Magnetococcus marinus MC-1: one gene and its partners. The protein of the gene in region 3 interacts with the protein of the main gene of each other region in a pairwise test. Links are inferred from orthologs where the notes say so. Each region holds a gene or a part of one and is shown on either strand. Other genes may lie near its edges.

Region 1 (7,840 bases), 3.6 Mb from region 3 along the record:
CATGACTATTGCGCCTTTTTTATGGGCAGCATGCAGGGCTGTTACCGCACCCCCGAGCAGATTAAGCAACTCGGCCATTGGCACGATCAGCACGGCGAGGCGTAGGTAGCATAAGCGGGTCATGATAAGGGGGGTAAAGCACACCAAACATCAGGCCTGTGGCGTACCATTCAGGTATACAGCACCCTTCAGGCATGAAAAAAAGGGGGTGCGATGCTGGGATAGGGTTTGAAGGTGCTGCGCTAGGCAACACCCCATAGCAGGGGGAGGGTGGGGCTTGCCGGTGGGTAGAACGGCGCCCGGGGGAGGGCGATGCTCCCCCCGGGCCTGGTTCCGATCAGACATTAAAAACGCTGGTAGTCGGCATCATTATCGTCATCATCACTTAGGTCCAGCATGACGCCCGATGATTTGGCCGAACCGGCCTTGGCGGTGGGTGCTTTAGGCATGGGTGCGGCATGTACCACCGGTTTGCTGGTTTTGGGAAGGGCGCGGGCAGTCACTTTGGGATGTGCCGTAACCAGATGCTGCTGGCTTGCTCTTCCTTGCCGCGTTACGCCGTGGTCCATGCTGAAAAAGGAGACCGTATCCTGTAACTGGCGGGCCTGCCCCTGCAACTCAACCGCTGTTGCCGCCATCTCTTCGGCCGTGCCCGCATTTTGCTGGGTGACTTGGTCCAGTTGCTGGATGGCACGGTTAATCTGATCGACCCCTTGGTTTTGCTCAATAGATGCTGTGGTGATCTGTGCCACCAGCTCTGCGGTTCTCTGAATATCCGGCACCAATTTGTTGATGATGCTGCCCGCCCGCTCAGAGACCTCTACCGAAGAGGTGGAGAGTTGAGAGATTTCGCTGGCGGCGCTCTGGGAGCGCTCCGCCAGTTTGCGCACTTCAGCCGCCACCACGGCAAACCCCTTGCCATGCTCACCAGCCCGTGCGGCTTCAATGGCGGCATTGAGGGCCAGCAGGTTGGTCTGTCGGGCAATCTCCTCAATAATGGAGATTTTATCGGCAATCTCTTTCATGGCGGTTACAGCGCTGGCAACCGCTTTACCCCCTTCACGGGCATCTTGCGAGGCTTGCTGGGCAATGGTCTGGGTCTGCCGGGCATTGTCTGAGTTTTGCGCAATGTTACCCGACATCTGCTCCATAGCCGCCGAGGTCTCCTCGACGCTGGCCGCCGCTTCGCTGGCCCCTTGGGAGAGGGAGTCTGACGAGCTGGACATCTGCGCCGAGCCACTGCCCACACTATCGGCAGCCAATTTGACTTCGCCCACTACCCCACGCAGCCGCTCCACCATATTGGCCATGGCAGCCATAAGGCTGCTGGTGTCGCCGGGTTTGGTTTCGATTTTGACATTGAGGTTGCCCTCTGAAACGCGGGTAACCAGATTGGTCAGGAAGGCCGGTTCGCCACCTAATGGACGTAGCACCAGACGGGTGATGTACCAGCCGATGATTATTGCCACCAGCACACTAAGCAAAGAGACAATGATGACCAAAGTGATGGTCGCTTCGTTCGCGGCCTGCACGGCAGGACCAAGCTTGTCTTGCTCGTTTTTAAGGGAGAGTTTGACATCCTCAACGGCCTTGGCCACTTCTGGCCCAAGACGATCCAGGCTCTCTTTTATCACTTTGTTGCGTGCTTCAATAATGGTGACAGCTTCTTTAAAAGCAGAGAGATAAGCATTGCGTGTGATTTTGGCCGACTCCATCAAGCTTCGACGGTGAGAGTCTTGTAGCTCTTTTTCCAAGGTGGCAAACAGGGGGTCTAGGTTGCTCTGTAACTCCTGTAAGGCGCGGTCGGCATCGGCTTGGTGATTGTCTTGTAAAAACTTCAGGGCATACAAGCGCCCCAATAACAGGTGCTCTTGGGCGCGTCCTGCATGATAGGCCACCGATGCCATGCCATCTTTGGAGGCCGACTCCACCATGGCGGTGAGATCTTCACGCATTTTTAGACCATTGGGGTCCATGCCTACTTCAACAGCCTTGTTGCGTGAAACGCGGAAGGCCTTGATCTGTTCAAAAGCGCGTTTGTATTCGTCAATCTTACGGTCGATTTCAATGATGAGAGAAGCCAGCTCTGGTTGCACAATCTCTCTTTTGGCTTCTTCGAGAAACGCACCGGTCGACGTGGCGTAAGCATTAAATTCGTCCGCATCCTTTTGGTCGCCAGAAATGTTAAAATCCTTAACATTCATGCGCATCATCAGCATGTTGGCCTGCAAACGCCCCAACAGGTTGGTATCGCGGGCTAGGGTGCGATAATTGCCAAAGCCGGTTACCGCACTCTGCAAACCCGAGTAAGAGGCTACGGAGACCACCAGGAGTAGGGCGGTCACGATGCCGAATCCCAAAGCCATCACCGACGAAAGTTTAAAATGACTCATGTCACTCCCCTAATTGATAAAACAGCGGCGACGTTTTTAACCCAGACGGCCAAGTTAGGGCGTGATAGCTAATATCTCACCAACTGTAACCGAGAAGGCCATGGTGTCAGAAATTCGGCAAAAGCGTAACCAGAAATTTTGAAAAATGAGTAAGCCTGCAACAATGCACTGGAAAAATAGTCATCCTGGGCCTAGGCATACCGCGCAATGCCTTAACCAGTATGACAGGTTTGAGAAATTTCCGTAAAAAATGTGCTTTATCCCGTCATACGCCTGAAGCCTGCCCCTGTGGCTCCATCCCTAAGGGGGACCATAATGGCAGGCTTCAAGCGCATCTACCCTGTGTGACGGATGCTTAGGGTTGGGCACTGCGCGACGCTCATGGGGTGGTTTGGGGGAGCTGGTTGCGGAGCCTGCGCAGGTAAGGCAGCAGGTCGCGGCTCTGCATGCCTGCCGCGCCGCCCTGTTCGGCCGCGCTCAGTTCCGCTGCTCGGCCATGCATCCAGACCCCAGCCAGGGTGGCGTCTTGCAGGCTCCAGCCCTGGGCCATCAGCCCAGCGATGCAACCTGTGAGCAGATCACCACTGCCACCGGTGGCCAAGCCATGGTTGCCGGTGGGGTTGATCCAGACCCGGTTATCGGGTGAGGCGATCACCGTACCGGCTCCTTTGAGCACCAGCCACACCCGCCAGGAGCGGGCAAAATTGCGCGCTATGGTGACACGGTCGGCTTGGATCTCTTCAACCCGATGCCCGCAGAGCCGGGAGAATTCACCGGGATGGGGGGTAAGCACCAACTCAGGCGCCCGGTGGGCGCGGAGTAATCCCGGTTGTAGGGCCAATAAATTGAGGGCGTCGGCATCCATCACCATGGGCAGTGGCGTGATCATAAGCTGGGCGATCAACTCTGCCGCACCACCACCGGTGCCTAAACCGGGTCCCACCGCCACCACGCTGGGGTTAAAACCAAGCTGCTTACAGGGGCCGCGATGCTCCGGCAGTATGCCGCCATCGCTCTCTTCATCCATGGCAAAGGTCATGGCTTCGGGGCAGAGGGACGCCACCTGGGGCTGTACCGAGCGGGGCACCGCACAGGTGATCAATCCGCTGCCCATGCGTTGGGCCGCCATGGCGGCAAGGGCTGGGGCGCCCCCTTTTCCCCGTGATCCCCCCAAAATTAATAGGTGTCCATGGTTGCCTTTATGGCTGGCGGGGGAGCGCGCGGGGGGGTGCCATCGTGCTGGGCTGTTGAGTGATACGGTGTGCTCCGGGCGCTCCAGCATGGGGCGCGGGATGCCGATAGGGGCAACCGTGATCTCACCACAATGCTCCGCCCCTGGGTGGGTGTAGTGGGCGATTTTGGCGGCGGCGAACGTTACGCACCAGGTGGCCCGTACCGCACAACCCAAGATCTGCCCTGTATCGGCATGAATGCCGCTGGGTAGATCCACCGCCAATACCGGTTTACGGCTGGCATTGAGCTGCTCAATGGCCAGGGCAAAGTGCCCCTCCACCGCTCTTTCCAGGCCGGTACCCAGCAGGGCGTCCACCACCACCCCCGCATGGCCCAGCCAGGAAGGCAACTTGGCCAGATCCTCTTCATGCAGGGCCTCGCGCAGCTCGCCGCCCAAACGGGTGTAGAGACGCTGGTTGGTGGCGGCATCCCCCGTTAAACGGTCAGCCGGGGTAAACAGGACCACCCGCGTATCCACCCCTGCATCCCGCAGCCAGCGGGCGATCACCAGACCATCGCCGCCGTTGTTGCCACCGCCACACAGAATCAGCACCCGCCGCCGGGCCAAGTCGGGCAGGCGAGCGTAAAGCAGATCCACACAGGCGCGGCCTGCGTTCTCCATCAAGACCATGCCGGGCAGGCCGAACCGTTCAATGGTGTCCTGGTCGACGCGGCGCATCTGTTCTGCGGTAAGAAGAGGCTGCATAATGGGGTTTCCTTTGGTGAAAAGCTGTTTTTACCCATTGCCGTAGCCGGTTGGACGCGCAAAGATGGGCCTTCACCCACTTTTTGATCACACCAGGAGCCATGATGGCCTGTGTTGTCCAAGCGACGGACCTAACCAAACAGTATCAGAATACGCCAGTTGTGCACGGAATCAACTTTGAGATTCATGGGGGCGAGTGTTTTGGCATTCTCGGCCCCAACGGTGCGGGTAAAAGCACCACCATGCGCATGGTGACAGGGCTCTCCCCGGTGGATGGCGGCGAGCTGTTGGTGTTTGACCAGCCCATGACCCCCGAAGCCACCCAGGTACGCCGCCGTTTAGGGGTGGTGGCTCAAGAGGATAATCTGGACGATGACCTGTTGGTTTGGGAAAATATTCTGGTTTATGGTCGTTATTTTCAGTTGTCCGATCGCCAGATCAAGCCGCGTATTCAGCAGCTTTTGGCCTTTGCCAAGTTAGAAGATCGTGCCAACGCCCCGGTGCGCACCCTCTCTGGGGGGATGAAACGCCGCTTAGTGATTGCGCGGGCGCTGGTCGCCGAACCGGAGCTGATGGTGTTGGATGAGCCCACCACTGGGTTGGATCCCCAGGCGCGGCACCTAATCTGGCAGCGCTTGCGTCAATTACGGGAGCAGGGCATTACCCTGCTGCTGACCACCCACTATATGGAGGAGGCCGCGCAACTGTGCGACCGTCTGCTGATTTTAGACAGTGGTCACATTTTGGATCAGGGCACCCCGCTGGAGCTGATTAACCGCCATGTGGAGCCCGAGGTGGTGGAGGTGCGTTCCAGCATCCCCTTGCTGTTGGCGGAGTTGCCCAAGTTGCCTGCCCGTTTGGAGCAGGTGGGGGATACCCTCTTTTGTTACACCCATGAAGCGCGGGCTGTGTTAGAAAAGTTGGGCAACCGCCATGATCTAACCCTGCTGGCCCGCCCGGCCAATCTGGAGGATGTGTTTTTAAAACTGACGGGCCGGGAGCTGCGGGATTGAGGGCGGCAGCCCCTGTTTGATTAACTTTTTAGCCCCGATTAAGCCAGAGTGATGGGGATTAGGTGGTAAGGGAAACCATGCGAGTAAGGGACTACATACCCAGTAGCGGGTGGATACAAACCTGGCGTCGTCATTTTATGGTGTGGCGCAAAACCTATACCGCCTCGTTAGCGGGCAATCTGGGGGAGCCGTTGCTCTATTTGGCGGGTATGGGTTATGGCCTGGGGCGTTTTGTGGGGGAAGTGGGGGGGATGAGTTATTTGGTGTTTGTGGCGTCGGGCATTCTTGCCAGCAGCTCCATGAACAGCAGCACCTTTGAGGTGCTCTATGGTGCCTTTACCCGCATGACCCGCCAAAATACCTATCATGCCCAGCTTACCACACCGTTGACGGTGGCCGATGTGGTGGCCGGTGAGGTGGTGTGGGCCGCCAGCAAGGCGTTGATAGCAGGGTTGGCGATCTTTCTGGTGGCAACCCTGTTTGGGGCCTTTGCGGTGCAAGATCTTTTTCTGACGCTGCCCATTGTCTTTCTGTCCGGGCTTACCTTTGCCTCTCTGGGCATGGTGGTGACGGCGGTGTCGCCCAGCTATGAATTTTTTCTTTATTACACCACCTTGGTGACGGTGCCCATGTTTTTGTTTTGTGGGGTTTTTTATCCGGTGGATAGCCTGCCTGTGCTGCTGCAACAGGGGATACAAATGCTCCCGCTTACCCATGTGGTTGCGCTCATGCGGCCCTTGGCGACCGGTGGGGTGGTGAGCGATGTGCTGCTGCATTTGGGGGTGATCAGCCTTTACCTGGTGGTGGGCTTTGTGTTGGCGGTTAAGTTGGTGCGGCGGCGAATTATTGTTTAGTCGAGGGGGGCTATTCGGCGCCGGTGGGGTGGATTGCACAAGCTATCTTAGCCCATCCGTGCCATGATAGAGCCACTGGTCAGACCCTACGCAGTGTGGCGTTGGGCCATCAAAGCATGGACCACGTAACCGAATAGGATGAGATCAATGAGCCGTTTAACGCCCCAAGGACAACAGATGGTGGATGCCATTGCCGCCCGTTATGGACTCTCAACCGCTGCGGTGTCGCAGATGTTGGAGGCTGTGGCGGCTGGTGGTGGGAGCATGGCCCAATTTAATATCGCCGAGCTGGGCGGTGGTGGGCAGTGGATGCAGGGTGGCATGACCATGGTGGGGGATATGTTTAACCATGGCCTTAAAATGACAGTGGATAACCTGTGTGGGGAGCTGGCCTCGCTCTATTTGAGCCAACCCTTCGCGCCCCCCCCCAAGGCGGCACCGGGGGCGGGGGTGAGTCTGTTTATGCCGGGTGGCAACCAAGCCCAGTGGTGGCCGTCAGCCTTGGGTCAACCGGCCTCGTCGGGCAGTCAAAACAACATGCGTTACGCCTATTTTCCGCAGATCAACCGTTTGGCGGTGGATGCTGGTGGGGTGGTGGTTTATGACACCCTTAACCACCAGATAGGGGGGTTTAGCCAGCAGCAGTCGGTGGATGGTTCAATTACCCTCACCAGCCAGTTTGGCGTGGTTGCGTTAAACCAACTGCCCCGTGTGGCCTTGGATAACCCCTTGGCCCCGCCTGAGCCCTTGGTAGCGGCTGCGCCGATCGAGGCCGCGCCCCAGCCTGAGCAACGGCCTGCCATGGAGAGCCCGCCCCAGCCACCGCAGCAAGCTTTTATGCAGGAGCCTATGGCTCAGCAGCCGGTACTGCATGGGGCTATTTCTGGGGTTGGCACAACGGGGGAGGCGATCTTTGCCACCATTGAAAAGTTGGCCGGTCTCAAGGAAAAGGGCTGGATTAGCGAGCAAGAGTTCAACGCCAAAAAAACCGAACTGCTGGCCCGTCTGTAGGAGCGGTCCGCTGGGCAGCCCCATAGAGGGCTGCCCCGTTTTGCAGCGTGGAGGGCCCTTTGCTCAAGTCGTGGTGTCGGGCCATGGCTCTAGGGTTTCTACGGGTGCACCGGCAGAGATTACCTGGGCCAAGCGGATTAACCACGGGTAATGGGGGTGGCCCCTTTGCTCAGCTTGTTCAAGGATGCCAGCAAAATCCCACCCTGGAGAGCGCCCTTGTTTCTCCATGAGTACCCGCCGCAGTACAGCCAGGGCTTCGCTGCGCTGGTGGGCCGGGCCAAGAGCGTATTGATAAAAGCGGGTCTCAGCTTGCAGGGTAGGATCCGCCTCTTCTTGTTGGAGCGAGAGCGATTTTTCTAATTGGAGGCGTCCCTCTTCAAGGCGTCCGCGACCGAGCAAAAACCAAGCAAAATTGCCTAGGTTGTTGGCGTGATTCGGATCGGCCTCGATGGCTCTGTTGAAGAGAATTTCAGCCTGCGCATGATCCCCCTTTATATTGGTCATGAAGAGGGCAAAATTGCCTAGGGCGTTGGCGTTATTTGGAGCGGCCTCGATGGCTCTGTTGTAGAGAATTTCAGCCTGCGTATGATCCCCCTTTATATAGGTCATGAAGTTAGCAAAGTTGTTGAG
Region 2 (7,756 bases), 680 kb from region 3 along the record:
CGTTCAATGGATCCCACCGATGTGCCGCCAAATTTTAGTACGATAAGCGCCACGTCTACCCTCTTCATAGTTTATGATTATCACGCCGCCAGGGGCTGCTCATTCCACCCCTTTTGGTCCAACAAGAGCAACTGGCCGAGGTCACACAACGGCAAAACGCCGCAGGATGAACCAGATCACTCGCCCTGGTTTATCTTCACGGCGCTCTGCAACAGATCCAACCACACCACAGGCGCTTGCCCTTAACCGCAAGCACGCTCAACCAAGCACGACAACAAACCCGGTCACCGCCAAGGAGCGCAACGAACCATGCCTAGCTACAGCTTTTGTCCGCACCGGGGGCATAACCCAGCGTTTGCCGCCCCTTGCTCACGCACCAACCCCTATGCCCCCTGGGAGGGACGCTTACGCCGCGTACCTTTGGCGGCCTCGCGCTCTAATTTGAGTTTTTCGCGCTTATAGCGATCCAGCATACGCATCACCAGATAGCCGCCCAAAAAGAAAGCCAATACAATCATCATCCCCACCAAGGTCCACATCACCGGAGTGTTGGATACCATGGCGTTATACCCATCCGAAGCGCCTTGGATACGGTTCATAAAGTCACCTTTTTTGGTTAATTCTCTGACCTATGCCCTGGAGACAGCGGTGCCTCCACTGCATTCAGTATACCCTTTTGCCGCAACATCGGCAAATCAGCGAACACCCTTAAAGGTTCTCGCAGCACCCTTTACCCATGGATTACAGCTGAAAAGCCACCGGCTCTGCAAAACCGGGCAGTGGATCAATGCGCGTTTCATAAAGCCGCTCAGGATGGTGCAGACCGGTCGGCCCAATGACCCGCACCGCACTCATGGTGGCGGCACCGGCCTGCCCCACCACTGCGACCATCACACCATAGGCATCCAACTGTTTGGCTAAGGCGGCGGGCATCTTCTCCACCGCGCCGGTGAGAATAATGGCATCAAAGGGGGCTGCACTGGCCCACCCTTGGGTCAGATCCCCCACCTGCCAACTTACCGCCAGCGCTTGGGTTAGCTCGGCACCTTTGTCGGCCAAGCCTGGGTCGCACTCCAGCGCAAACACCTGCGCCCCCATATGGGCCATAAGCGCCGCTTCGTAACCGGTGGTTGCCCCCACCAGCAGCACCTTGCTCCCTTGCGTAACCTTTGCCGATTTAATCAACCATGCAATCTGCATGGGGGTCAGGCAGCGCCGCCCTGGAGCCATGGTAATGGGCATATCGGAGTAGGCCATATATTGACGATCGGCCGGAAAAAACTGCTCCCGTTCCACCACCATCATGGAGCCCAGCAGGGTCTCATCCAACACCTCGTGCGGCTGCACCTGGGATTTAACCATGTTGGTCCGTGCCAGTGCAAAATCCATCACTCTCCCCTTCCCATCTATTTAAAAACCCAATCACGCTTCCCCTGTGCTGGCCAGTGGGCCATGCTAACAGGGACAAGCCCCCCCATACCAGTGTCACTCAAAACTTCTACCCCATTAGGGTGGTGCATTGCAATCCAAACCCGCTTTATGGGCGGCAAGCGCCCCTTTTTAATCCAGCGCATTTTGTGCAACAATCCTCTGCATCACCACTGGGTTATGCTCACGCCAGTGCTTTTCGGTTTGGGCCAGCCGTTCAGGGGTGCCCATATCCGCCCAAAACCCCCGCAAGGGGACCCCCTGCAAACGCCCCTTAGCCAGCGCCGCATCGTAGACCCGGTTGAGCGAAAAGGGCTCTATCGCATAACCCTGCAAGGCATGCCGGGCCAATATTTGAATACCACTATAGGTCCAACTGCCCACCACCCCACGACCCCGTTGCAAACAGCCGGCCCCATCCCGCACAAAATCCCCCACCCCTTCAGCTGGATTTTCTACTAAGCCCAACAGGGCATCCATGCGCCGGGGATCAAATCCCTCCAGCAACGGTCGCAGATCCAGATCCCATACCACATCCCCATTCACCACCAAAAACTGCGGGGCATCCAGCAGCGGCAAGGCCTGACACACCCCCCCGCCCGTCTCCAGCAACTGCGGCTCCATGGACCACTGAATCTGCACCCCCCAGCGTTGCCCATCCCCCACCTGTTCCCGCAGTTGCGCCCCCAGATGGTGGGCATTAATCACCACCCGGCGAAACCCCAGCCACGCCAACCGCTGCAAGGTTAAAAAGATCACCGGCGTGCCAGCCACCGGCACCAACGGCTTGGGGGTGTGCTCGGTCCACGCCGCCAGTCGCGTCCCCCGACCCGCAGCCAAAATCATGGCGGGAAAGGGTATCTCCATTACAACGCTCCGGTCTGACGCGCCGCCACTTGGGCAGAACTCGGCTCTGTGCCTGGGGGAATGGTCCGTTGCAACAGCGTGTGCAGCCGCCCTAATTCTGGATAACGGGCCAGTGTTTCCCATACATAGCCCATGGTGCGGGGCACATCGTCCAGATAAGCAAACTTGCCATCCCGCAGCGCCAACCGTCCAAAGATACCTACCGCTTTTAAGTTGCGCTGAATGGCCATCCAATCAAATGCCCGCTCAAAGCTGGCCCAGGTTGGTGCATACCCCAGCCGCTGGGTGGCACCGCTGAGCCACTGCTGCATCATGGCATGGCGAAAGGGGCGGTCCCACGCGACGTAACAGTCCCGTAGCAGACTGGCTAGATCATAGGTAATGGGTCCCATTACCGCATCCTGAAAATCCAGCACCCCAACCTGCCCTTCCAACCACATGAGGTTGCGGCTGTGATAGTCCCGATGCACCAACACTTGGGGCTGCGCCAAGATCGGCCTCAACAGCTCATCAAAGGCCCGCTTAAACTCCGCCTGTTCCGCCCCACTCAAGGTATAACCCATCACCCCAGGGATGTACCACTCGGTCAACAACGAGGCCTCATAGGCAAACAGAGGGGGATCAAAGGCGCGTTGATGGGCAACCGTACCCCCTTCCAACGGTGTCGCCTGTAGGGTGAGCAGGGCATCCACAGCCGCCCCATACAGCCGCTCCGGGGCCACCCCCTGTTGCAGGGCGCGGGCAAAGGTTATATCGCCAAAATCCTCCAACAAAAACAGCCCCTGTTCATAGTCAGCTTGCAAAACCTGAGGCGCCAGCACCCCATGCTCACGCAAAAAACCGGCGATGGCCACAAAGGGATGGCTATCCTCTTTATCCGGTGGGGCATCCATCACAATGCGCGAGGGGTTATCCACCAACCGATAGTAGCGGCGAAAGGAGGCATCCCCCGCCACCTGCACAATCTCTTGATGATGGGGAGCGTGGCGTTCAGCAAAAGCACGAAGGGCATTATCCAGCATGATATTCCTGGCGAAAACGGTGAAGAAGTTGTGTCGTGACCAAACCTGCCGCACGAAACAGCACGCGGCGTCCCAACCCATCTGCGGTTATTTCCAACATAACGTCCAGCCGGTCCTGGGGCAGCCAATCCCCCGCTAAGGAGGCCCACTCCACCAGGGCCACGCCGTCGGGCTCAAACAGCGCTTCGTCTGCCCCAATGGCCTCCAACTCCTCCGGCCCGGCCAGCCGATAGAGGTCAAAATGGTAGACTGGCCAAGCCCCCCCCACATAACTCTGCATGATGGCAAAGGTAGGGCTGCTCACCACCACCCTTTCGCCCAACATCGCCTGAACAAAACCACGGGAAAAAGCGGTTTTACCCGCCCCCAAATCGCCGCTTAAAGCGATCACCAGCGGGGCATCCACCATACCCGCCAACGCCGCAGCCAGCGCCTCGGTCTGCGCTTCGGAGTGGCTTTCCAGCACAAGGGTTGCGGCCATAGCGTGCATGACCTAAGCTTCGTTACTCAGCAGCATGCCACGGATCACATCGCTCTTATCAATCAACCCCAGCAGCCGCTCTTCACCCACCACCGGCACCACCGACACATGTTGTTCCGCCAACACCGTGGCGATCTTGCGCAGATCCGCATCGGGACCCACCGAGATAAGGGTGGGGGTCATAATCTCCGACGCCTTACACGCGGCAACCTTACGCAGATCCTCTTCAAACTGATGACTGCCCCCCACCGAGATCACCGCGTCCAAGATATTGATAAGGGTGGGCAGATGCACCTGCTTGACCCGATCAATCAGATCCCCTTCCGTAATAATCCCCACCAGCACCCCCTCATCTAAAACCGGCACGGCGCAGATGTTCTTCTGGGCCAACAACACCGCAACCTCATGCACCGTGGCATGGACGGTTACGGTTGGCGGGTCGCTATTCATGATATCGCGAGCTGTTAAGGTCATGTTATCTGCTCCTCAGTGGGTGCTTAAACTTGGGCAAACCAGGGCTGTGTGTGTTTTTTTATGCATACCAGTTTGGCACACCCCCTGTACCCATGGTACGGTATTTGGTCTCCGCATTCAATTTCAGGCAATGGCGGTCTTACCCCATGTTAACAAAAATTTTGATTCTTCTGTTGGTAATCGCGGGCGTTTATTCGGTTGGTCGCCTACACGCTCGCTCTGCCGAGGTTGCTGCCGCCCCCCAGCGACGCGCCTTGGAGCACCAACCCCACAGCAGCCGTAGCGCCCGTACCATGGCCCTCTTGGCCCTACTGGCCATTGTGAGCATGGGGGGATTTATGGGGTACAATCGCTGGGCTGAGGGGCAAGAGATCCACCTGATCCGGGTAATCAACAGTCAATCCGGGGAGCACACCCTCTACCGCGCCAAACGCAAGGATATCCACCATCGTGATTTTTTAACCCTGGATGGCCGCCAAATACGCTTGGCCGATCTGGAGCGCATGGAAATTGAACCCACCAGTGAAGGGCTCTAGGTATGGATAACCCCGCCAACATTATCTATCAGCGCCGTCACCAGGGCACCACCGTCGAGGTGGTGGAAAAAGAGGGCTTGCGCTGCCTAACCTTTGGTTCCCACCTGCGCCAGAGCTGCATGTTACTCTCGGACCCTGCCTTTCTCTTTTTGCCCTACTCGCGCCATATGATGGCGGCCCTGCTCTTTTTACCCCAACTTCCCCAGCGTATTCTGCTGATTGGTTTGGGGGGTGGCTCACTGGTTAAATTTTTTCTGCATCATCTGCCCCAATGTCATGTGGAGGTGGTGGAGTATGATCCCCATATTGTCACCATTGCCCAGGATTTTTTCCATCTCCCTAAAAATCATCCCCGGCTCACCATACATCTTGGGGATGGTGCCCAATTTTTCTCCCTTGGTGGCGCCCAACAGGCCCCCTATGACTTGATTTTATTGGATGCCTTTGATGCCAACGGGCTGGTGACCAGCATTTATCGCCCCCCCTTTCTCAAGCTCTGTCAAGACCATTTGGCCGCACCAGGTATCGTCGCCGCCAATGTCTCCCGTGGTAATAAGGGCCATTTTCAAGAGGCGCTGGGCAACTGGAAAAACGCCTATCCAGACTATGGTTGGATGGTCCCTGTCGCCCGCTCACAAAACGCTATTCTCATCGCCACCCCGCACCATACGGCGATGCCGCAACATATGCCCCAGGCCGATCAGGCCCATGCCCTGGGCCAACATCTGCCCCTTAATTTTATCCCCCTCATGGAGCGCATTGACCCCATTGCCAACACTTTTTGGCAGCGTATTGCCCAAGCGGTATCCTCCTAAAATCGCCCCACACGCCCCCTGCGCAATCCGCTTTACGCAGAGCAAGGGTTGCATCGTCACCTCTTTGGTCGCAAAGTATGCCCCGTATTGACCCTAACCAGAGAACCTCTCCCATGTCTTTTTTGAAACAGATCTTCGCTTATATCGCCGCCTCACTGCTCCTGCTGTTGCTGTTGGTGGGCACCATGGCGGCCATCAACCAGTGGCAACAGAACTCGACCACAGCGGCTAGCCAGCAACCGGCCACCGCCCCACAGGCCGCTACCAGCCCTGCTCAACCCTTCAGCCCGCAAGCCCCACCGCTTACGCCAACCGCGCAAGCGGAGATCGTAAAACGGTTGACCCAGCTAGAGACCCAGCAGGCTAAAAATATAAAACGGCTGCATGCGGTTACCAACCTTCAAACGGCCCAAGGCACCGTGGAGATCACCAAAAAAGACAACCGTTGGGAGCTGACCAACCTGTTCACCAAAACCCGCGTCTATCGGCAGCCCATCCTCTTCAGCCCGCCCTTCACACGTCTCCCCAAAGTGATGGTGGCGCTCCAAGGCTTACAGCTCGACAAGGCCACCACCCTCAAAATTGAGGCACAGAACATCACCCCACAAGGTTTTGAGTTGGTGGTCACTTCGCAGTCTGATCAACGTGTTGAGCAGCTAACCAGCGGATGGTTGGCGGTGGAGGGAGACTCCTAGGGGGGTTATTTAATCACCAACAAAATGGGGGTTAAGCCGTGACTGAGATCTAGGCTCTGCATTTTAGCCTTGGCCTCATCCATGCTGACAAACGCCAAACGGACCGAGTAGAGGGTCTGGCCGTCCCGCTGGGAGCTGTGAATAAAGGGCTCCACCCCCGCCTGCCGTACCTTGTCTGCCAACACATCGGCATAGAGTATCTTGCTCACCGTACCAAATTGCAGCACATAAGGCCGATCTAAGGTGTGCCCCCCCGACGCTTCCAGCACAAAGCCGCCGTCGGTGACGGGGATCTTCTCCTGCGCAGCAACACCACTCTCCTGCTCAAACTCAGGCACCACCGCCCCTTGAGGCGCACCAATGGCCTTAGCAAGATTGATGGGCTCCTGTCCACCGCCAATATTGGACACCTGATACGACAACAACGCGATGGGTGGAACCGCTTGCTTACCGGGCTGAGGATTGGGTACGGCAGCAACCTCACCCTTGTGCGCCTCCTTAGTAGCCGTCCCCGCAAGGGTTGGTAGTGCCTTTTGCTGAGCGGCCACCGCGCGCTTAGCGGGACTTTCCCCCTGCCTTTTGCCTTGTGAGGCCGCTTGCACCGCCAACGGGGCTGGTTTGACAAACCCCACAGGGGAGCCATGCTCACCATCGAGTTGGGCGGCCATCCGGGGGGGGGGCACCACTTTGACTTGTGCCAACGGGGGCAGCAGGTCATCCGTCTCTTGCGGGAGGGGTAATTGGGCAGGCTTGGAGTCTGGCATTTTTGGGATTGCTACCTTTTCCACATCCAGCAGAGGCCGTGTCGGGGTAGCATAGGGATAGCGCTCTGCGGGAACGACCGGTTGGTTGAGCGGCGCTTCACGGTTTTGCTGGCCCGTAGGGTCACGCCCCTGCCAAGCCTCGAATAGCGGTAAGGGTAGCAACTGCCCGGCGATGAAACCCAGCAACGGCAACGCCACCCAGCGCAACCCTTTTAGCCCACCGCCAATGGATTTCCAACGCCAATTTTCATGCTCACCGGCCAGGGCTTCGTGGATGGTACGGTTATCAATACGGGTGACTTGCCACTGGCGGGCCTTAATCATGATCTGATTGACCAAGCGGTTAAGCTTGCGGGGATTATCCCCCCCATAACGGGCCAACACTTTAAAGGCCGCAGGGGTGAACTGGTAGTGTTCATCCAACTCCAGCCGTTTGAGCAGATAGGCCACATAGCCTTCCACATCATGGCTATCAAACGGACCCAAGCGCAGACGCTGCTCGACCTCATTCCCCAAAAAATCATAGTCCGGCAACTGGAGCTGTTCATGCAGATGGCGACGACCACTTAACACCAACTGCACCATCACCCCATTGACCGGCTCAATGGCAAGAATATGTTGGACCAAACGGAGATTGTCGCCTTTGAGCAGATGGGCCTGATCAATGGCCAACA
Region 3 (5,886 bases):
TTGTTATGGTCAACGATAGTCGGAGATTGGCTCTCTACCGCCAAGCGGCACTCTATATTGATGGAGAGGGGTTAAAGGCGGTATCTGGGGTGACGGGTATCGAGAAGGGTGCTCCCTTTACCCTGTGGTTGCAACGGCTGCTCAAGCGCTTTGCCGCTGAAGATGTCCGTCAATTAGGCCCGCACGACATGGAGGGGAGCGATAGGCAGGAGTGGTCAGAGTGGCTGCCCAGCCACGCCCTTTTGTTGCCCTTGGCAGAGCGAGACGGTAAGCGGCTTGGCGTATTGCTGTTAGCCCGCGAAGAGGCGTGGAGTGAGCAAGAGGTGGCATTATTGACCCGGGCCGCCGATTTTTATGGCCATGCATGGTCGGTATTACATCGGCCATCGCGCTGGGTTACGTGGAAAAGTGGGTTAATGGCCATCCCAAAATGGCCTCTCAAACTGGCGGTGGTGATGGTGGTTGCGCTCTGTATTCCGGTGCGTCTATCGGTGCTAGCCCCCGCCGAGGTGGTACCCCACAATCCAGCGGTAATTCGCTCGCCTATGGATGGTGTGATCCAGCGGGTCCATGTGCGCCCCAACCAGTCGGTGGCTGAAGGGGATCTCCTGTTTGAACTGGAACGCACCATGCTGGCCAGCAAGCTGGAGGTGGCCAAGAAGGCTTTGGATACAGCTAGGGCCGAATTGGACCAAGCCTCGCAACAGGCCATTTTCGACCCTAAGGCCAAGGGTACCCTGGCGGTCATCCGTGCCCGTGTTGAGGAGCGCAGCGCCGAGGTGGCGCAGCTCGAAGAGCTGCTGGCACGCGCTCAAGTCCAGGCACCACGGGGTGGTGTTGCGGTGTTGGACGATCCCACCGAGTGGCAGGGTCGGCCCGTGGTGGTGGGTGAGAAGGTGTTGGCGGTGGCATCGCCCCATGATGTAGAGGTAGAGGCTTGGTTGGCTCCAGCCGATGTGATTCAGTTGGAAGAGGGCGGGCCGGTTAGCCTGTTCCTCAATGCCGACCCGTTGTCACCGGTCTCGGGAAAACTGCGCTACATTACCTACGAGGCTATTCCTCAAGCCGATGGTACATTGGGCCACCGCGTGCGGGCAGAACTCAACAAGGGTGAGGCTGGTCCACGCTTGGGTTTAAAAGGTACGGTCCGTCTTGATGGTCGCCGGGTACCTTTGATCTATTGGCTGGGGCGGCGTCCCTTGGCGATCATCCGCACTTTCGTGGGGCTGTGACGATGGATGCCGCAGCCTCCCCTTTGCCGGGTTTACGAGATGAACTGTCGCTGCATCCTGGCCCGGCGTTATGGGATGGCTCCCCTACTTGGACAATACGTGATCCTGTGCGGAACCGCTATTTCCGCATCGGCTGGGCCGCTTTTGAGGCACTTAGTCGTTGGGAAGGCACGGCGGGCGAGGTGGCTGCGGCGGTACGGGCAGAGACCACCATTGACATGAGCGACGCAGAGGTCATGGAGGTCGCCAGATTTTTGTCTGGTAATCAGTTGACCCAAGCGAGCAGTCATGCCGATACCGTACGTCTAACCGCACAAGCGACAGCGGAAAACCATTCGGTATTCAATCGGCTGCTGCATCATTATCTCTTTTTTCGCATTCCGCTGCTGCGGCCTGACCGGTTTTTGGGAAAGGTCTTGCCGCTGGTGGCTTGGCTGGGCAGTCCCTGGTTCCGCTGGGCCAGCTTGGGGGCGTTGTTGCTCGGTTTAACGCTGGTGGCGCGGCAGTGGGAGCTCTTTGCCGCCACCTTGGTCGAGACCTTCAGCATCAGCGGTATGGTCAGTTACGGCCTCGCTCTTTCGCTGGTAAAGATTATCCATGAATTGGCCCACGGTCTGACCGCTAAGCGATTTGGCTGTCGGGTTCCCACCATGGGCGTTGCCTTTCTGGTGATGTGGCCGGTGCTCTATACCGACGTCAACGAGACCTGGACCCTAGCATCGCGCCGACAGCGGCTATTGGTCGGTGCGGCGGGGATTATGGCCGAGCTGTCGGTGGCGGCCTGGGCCACCTTGCTCTGGGCCTTTCTACCGGATGGGTCGTTACGCCAAGGTGCTTTTATCTTAGCTGCTTTTACCTGGGTGTCGTCACTGGCCATCAACCTGCTGCCCTTCATGCGTTTTGATGGCTATTTTTTGGTTATGGACGCGCTGGAGCTACCCAATCTCCATCCCAGGGCCTTTGCTATGGCGAGATGGTGGCTGCGTGAAAGCCTATTTGCGCTGGGCGAACCACCGCCAGAGCCCATGAAACCAGGTCGGCAAAGGGCCATGGTTGCCTTCGCATTTGCGGTATGGATCTACCGGTTAATGCTGTTTTTGGGGATTGCCGCGCTGGTCTATCACTTTTTCATTAAAATCGTGGGTATCTTATTGTTTGCTGTGGAGATCGGTTGGTTTGTGTTGCTGCCCATATGGAGCGAGGTGAAGGCGTGGGTCAAGCGCCGTGAACGCATTTTTTGCGGCACCCGTTGGATGCGTCCACTGTTTGGTCTTAGTCTCGTGTTATGGGTAGCGATTTTCCCTTGGCGCACCCGCATTGAGGCTCCGGCCACGGTTGCTGCCGAGATTGTGGCACCGCTGTTCCTGCCGGCAGCGGCTCGCTTGGAAGCGGTGTTGGTTAAACGTGGTCAGCCGGTGCATGCCGGGATGCCGCTCTTACTCTTTACCGCGCCCGACATTCTCGCTCGGCAGGCCACAATCGCCGCAAAATTGGCCGGTAAGCGGGCGGAAGTAGAGGCGGTTAAGCTTGACCTTTTTGGCCGAGAGCGTTTGTCTGCCCTCACAGAAGAGTTGGCGCGTCTTGATTCTGAGAAAGCGGGGTTGGATGCCGAGGCGGAGCGCCTGACTGTAACGGCTCCCCATAGTGGGCTTTTTCTTGATCCATTACCAGATCTGCAAGTCGGCGCTTGGCTGTCGCCCAGGCAGCAATTGGCCCTAATCCGCGCGGACGGCGCGACCATTGCCACAGCCTACGTGGCGGAAGATGACCTGGAGCGGATTCACGAGGGTGACGCTGTCCGCTTCATACCCTACAGTCTGGATCAGGCTAGCATGGTGGGCACCATTCACACCATGGATCGCAATCCCGTTAAGGTGCTGACAGACCCAGCCTTGGCGACTCTCTATGGCGGTGAAATTCCGGTGCGGGTATCGGGTCAAAATTTGGTGCCCCAAGGTGGTTTTTTCCGGATTATCATACACCTCGAAGGTCTTCCTCCCCCCATCAAGCTGGTGGGTCATGTACAGATTAGCGGGCAAGCTCAAAGCCTTGTTGGACGTGTGCTCCGCTCAGCGCTGGTGGTCTTGGTGCGTGAATGGGGGGCATGATCCTCACACCGGTGCTAGAAAATGGTAGGATAATCCCGTAAACCATGGCAGCAATGACGGCGGTGGTTTTGGCCTAGCCTAGATTTTTCATGAAAGCTATTGAAAGTTGGAACTCTCATGATACGCAACACCCAACGCATGCGATTCCTGTTGTCCGGGCTAACGCCTTGTTAAGCAAACCTTGCGGCTTTTACCTAGCCTGCACGCTGTCTAAGCACCTCGTAGAGGGCCACCCCGGTGGCGACCGAGACATTGAGCGAACCCACACCACCCCCCATGGGGATAGCGGCCAGTTGGTCGCAGCGCTCCCGGGTCAGGCGGCGTAGACCGCTGCCCTCATTGCCCATCACCAACGCCAAAGGCCCTTTGCAATCCAGCGTACCAATAAGGGGTGCCCCCGCCTCACCCGCCAGTCCGATCACCCACACATTGCGCTGCTGCAACTGCTCAATGGCGCGGGCCAGATTGGTGACTCGAATCAGATCGAGCCGCTCCGCCGCCCCTGCCGAGGCTTTAATCGCCCCCGCATTTAAAGGTGCTGTGCGGTCTTTGGGTAAAATAACCGCCAAAGCCCCAAAGGCCTCGGCACTGCGCATAATCGCCCCAAGATTATGGGGATCTTCCACCCCGTCCAGAATCACCAACAGCGGCTGTTTGGCCTTCTCCACCACATCCAGCAGATCATCCCAACTCATCGCCTCGCGGGGGGCACACCGGGCAATAACCCCTTGATGTGCCCCCCCGTCGGCCATGCGATCCATGGCGGTGCGCTCACAAAATTGAATCGGCACACCCCGCGCACGAAAGCCCTCAATCATCTCCTCAACCCGCTTGCCGTGCCGCCCTTTAAGCACCCACAGCGACGAGACGGGACGCCCACTCTCCAGCAACGCCTGCACCGGGTTGACCCCATGGATCTTTGTCTCGTCGCTCATTTACGGCTCCATTGTGTCCCGTGTTGGCCATCTTCCAGCACGATACCCTGTTGGGCGAGGGTGTCGCGAATACGGTCGGACTCTGCCCAATTTTTGGCAGCCCGTGCCGCGCTACGCTCTGCAATGAGCGCCTCGATCGCCTCGGCTTGCAGACCTTGTTCTGCCCCTATGCCGCTGCGGAACCAGAGCTCGGGATCTTGACCCGCTAAGCCCAAATGATGCCCCAAACCCCGGATCAAACGGGCCCACGTGGCAATGACAGCGGGATCTTTCTGTTCGCTGATGGCGGTATTCAGCATTTTGGCGGCCTCAAACAGAAAAGCGATGGCTTGTGGGGTATTAAAATCGTCATCCATCGCTTTGAGGTAGTTTTCCACCAAATCTTGGGGGGCACCGGCGGGCACATCGGCGGGCTCTCCAATGGGTGTACCGGGCAGCTTGCCCAGCAGCGCTTGGGCACTGCGCAGGGCGGTATAAATACGGTCCAGACCCGCCTTGGCCGCCTCTAGCAGTGAGAAACTAAAATCCAGTGGGCTGCGGTAGTGACTGTTTAAAATAAAAAAGCGCAGCACCTCACCCGGATAGAGGGCCAACAGATCCCGTATGGTGTGAAAGTTGCCCAATGACTTGGACATCTTTTCAGACTCCCCCTCTTCATTGACCACATTGACAAAGCCATTGTGGATCCAGTAGTTCACCGCATGTTGGCCGGTACACCCTTCGGTTTGGGCAATCTCATTTTCATGGTGGGGAAAGATCAGATCCCGCCCGCCGCCATGAATATCAAACGATGCACCCAGATATTTGGTACCCATGGCCGAACACTCAATGTGCCAACCGGGACGGCCCGCACCCCAAGGGGAGTCCCACTGCGGCTCTTCCGGCTTAGCCCCTTTCCATAAGACAAAATCCATGGGGTTCTGTTTATTGCTGTCTACCTCGACCCGTGCACCAGCCTCTTGCTCATCCAGCACCTTGCCAGAGAGTTGCCCATAGTTGGCAAAGCGCTCCACCGCATAATAGACATCGCCGCCACTGGCGTAAGCCACCCCTTTATCCATCAAAGTACCGATCATTTGCATCATCTCGGGCAGATGCTCGGTGGCTTTTGGTTCAATATCCGCCGGTTGCACCCCAAGCGCCGCCATATCTTGGTGAAAGGCGTCGATATAGCGTTGGGTAAGGGTTTGGATTGATTCGCCCCGTTCATTGGCCCGCTTAATAATTTTATCGTCAATGTCGGTAAAATTGCGCACATAGGTAAGGTCAAAGCCCGTTACCCGCAGATGCCGGGCGATTACATCAAATACCACCATCACCCGTGCATGACCAATGTGGCTGTAGTCATAGACGGTTACGCCGCACACATACATGCCCACTTTTCCGGGAATCATGGGAACAAATGGTTCTTTTTTGCGTCCAAGGGTGTTGTAAATGGTGATACCCACACTGTTTTCCTTGTTTATCATGTTGTTATAAAGGAGCAGGGATTATACCCCAATCATCCTTTATTTGCTATTGGATAAGGATGTGGTTATATTCACACCATACAACATCCGGACACTGTTTTTGGTCCGCTGGGCCAAACAAAATTAACCTAGTACGTCAACC

The links.
Region 1: the proteins of rlmB (region 3) and MMC1_RS16930 interact in binary tests that used the Escherichia coli proteins (3 or more experiments, as listed by UniProt). The link is inferred for Magnetococcus marinus MC-1 from one-to-one orthologs.
Region 2: the proteins of rlmB (region 3) and tsaE interact in binary tests that used the Escherichia coli proteins (3 or more experiments, as listed by UniProt). The link is inferred for Magnetococcus marinus MC-1 from one-to-one orthologs.

Annotation. Positions count from the first base shown.
Region 1 is NC_008576.1:4,118,948-4,126,787, reverse strand. What follows is about bases 2,053-4,992. They hold MMC1_RS16930 (bifunctional ADP-dependent NAD(P)H-hydrate dehydratase/NAD(P)H-hydrate epimerase), read right to left. Parts: upstream 4,333-4,992; coding sequence 2,773-4,332; downstream 2,053-2,772. Other genes in these bases: MMC1_RS16925 (ATP-binding cassette domain-containing protein), read left to right, coding at 4,437-4,992; MMC1_RS16935 (HAMP domain-containing methyl-accepting chemotaxis protein), read right to left, coding at 2,053-2,393. Outside these bases: MMC1_RS16940 (polysaccharide deacetylase family protein), read left to right, coding at 1-105; more of MMC1_RS16935, read right to left, coding at 345-2,052; more of MMC1_RS16925, read left to right, coding at 4,993-5,345; MMC1_RS16920 (ABC transporter permease), read left to right, coding at 5,423-6,199; MMC1_RS16915 (SHOCT domain-containing protein), read left to right, coding at 6,347-7,210; MMC1_RS20585 (tetratricopeptide repeat protein), read right to left, coding at 7,274-7,840. UniProt on the Escherichia coli protein: Bifunctional enzyme that catalyzes the epimerization of the S- and R-forms of NAD(P)HX and the dehydration of the S-form of NAD(P)HX at the expense of ADP, which is converted to AMP.
Region 2 is NC_008576.1:1,173,415-1,181,170, reverse strand. Bases 2,053-4,908 are described here. They hold tsaE (tRNA (adenosine(37)-N6)-threonylcarbamoyltransferase complex ATPase subunit type 1 TsaE), read right to left. Parts: upstream 3,799-4,908; coding sequence 3,307-3,798; downstream 2,053-3,306. Other genes in these bases: MMC1_RS19640 (spermine/spermidine synthase domain-containing protein), read left to right, coding at 4,811-4,908; MMC1_RS04915 (hypothetical protein), read left to right, coding at 4,419-4,808; MMC1_RS04920 (CBS domain-containing protein), read right to left, coding at 3,811-4,272; MMC1_RS04930 (aminoglycoside phosphotransferase family protein), read right to left, coding at 2,295-3,317; MMC1_RS04935 (nucleotidyltransferase family protein), read right to left, coding at 2,053-2,295. Outside these bases: MMC1_RS04950 (aspartate kinase), read right to left, coding at 1-53; MMC1_RS04945 (hypothetical protein), read right to left, coding at 384-599; MMC1_RS04940 (protein-L-isoaspartate O-methyltransferase family protein), read right to left, coding at 742-1,389; more of MMC1_RS04935, read right to left, coding at 1,561-2,052; more of MMC1_RS19640, read left to right, coding at 4,909-5,623; MMC1_RS19635 (H-type lectin domain-containing protein), read left to right, coding at 5,737-6,318; MMC1_RS04900 (ATP-binding protein), read right to left, coding at 6,324-7,756. UniProt on the Escherichia coli protein: Required for the formation of a threonylcarbamoyl group on adenosine at position 37 (t(6)A37) in tRNAs that read codons beginning with adenine.
Region 3 is NC_008576.1:491,814-497,699, reverse strand. The notes cover bases 2,406-5,404. They hold rlmB (23S rRNA (guanosine(2251)-2'-O)-methyltransferase RlmB), read right to left. Parts: upstream 4,276-5,404; coding sequence 3,535-4,275; downstream 2,406-3,534. Other genes in these bases: cysS (cysteine--tRNA ligase), read right to left, coding at 4,272-5,404; MMC1_RS02170 (site-2 protease family protein), read left to right, coding at 2,406-3,340. In the rest of the region: MMC1_RS02175 (efflux RND transporter periplasmic adaptor subunit), read left to right, coding at 1-1,232; more of MMC1_RS02170, read left to right, coding at 1,235-2,405; more of cysS, read right to left, coding at 5,405-5,717. UniProt on the Escherichia coli protein: Specifically methylates the ribose of guanosine 2251 in 23S rRNA.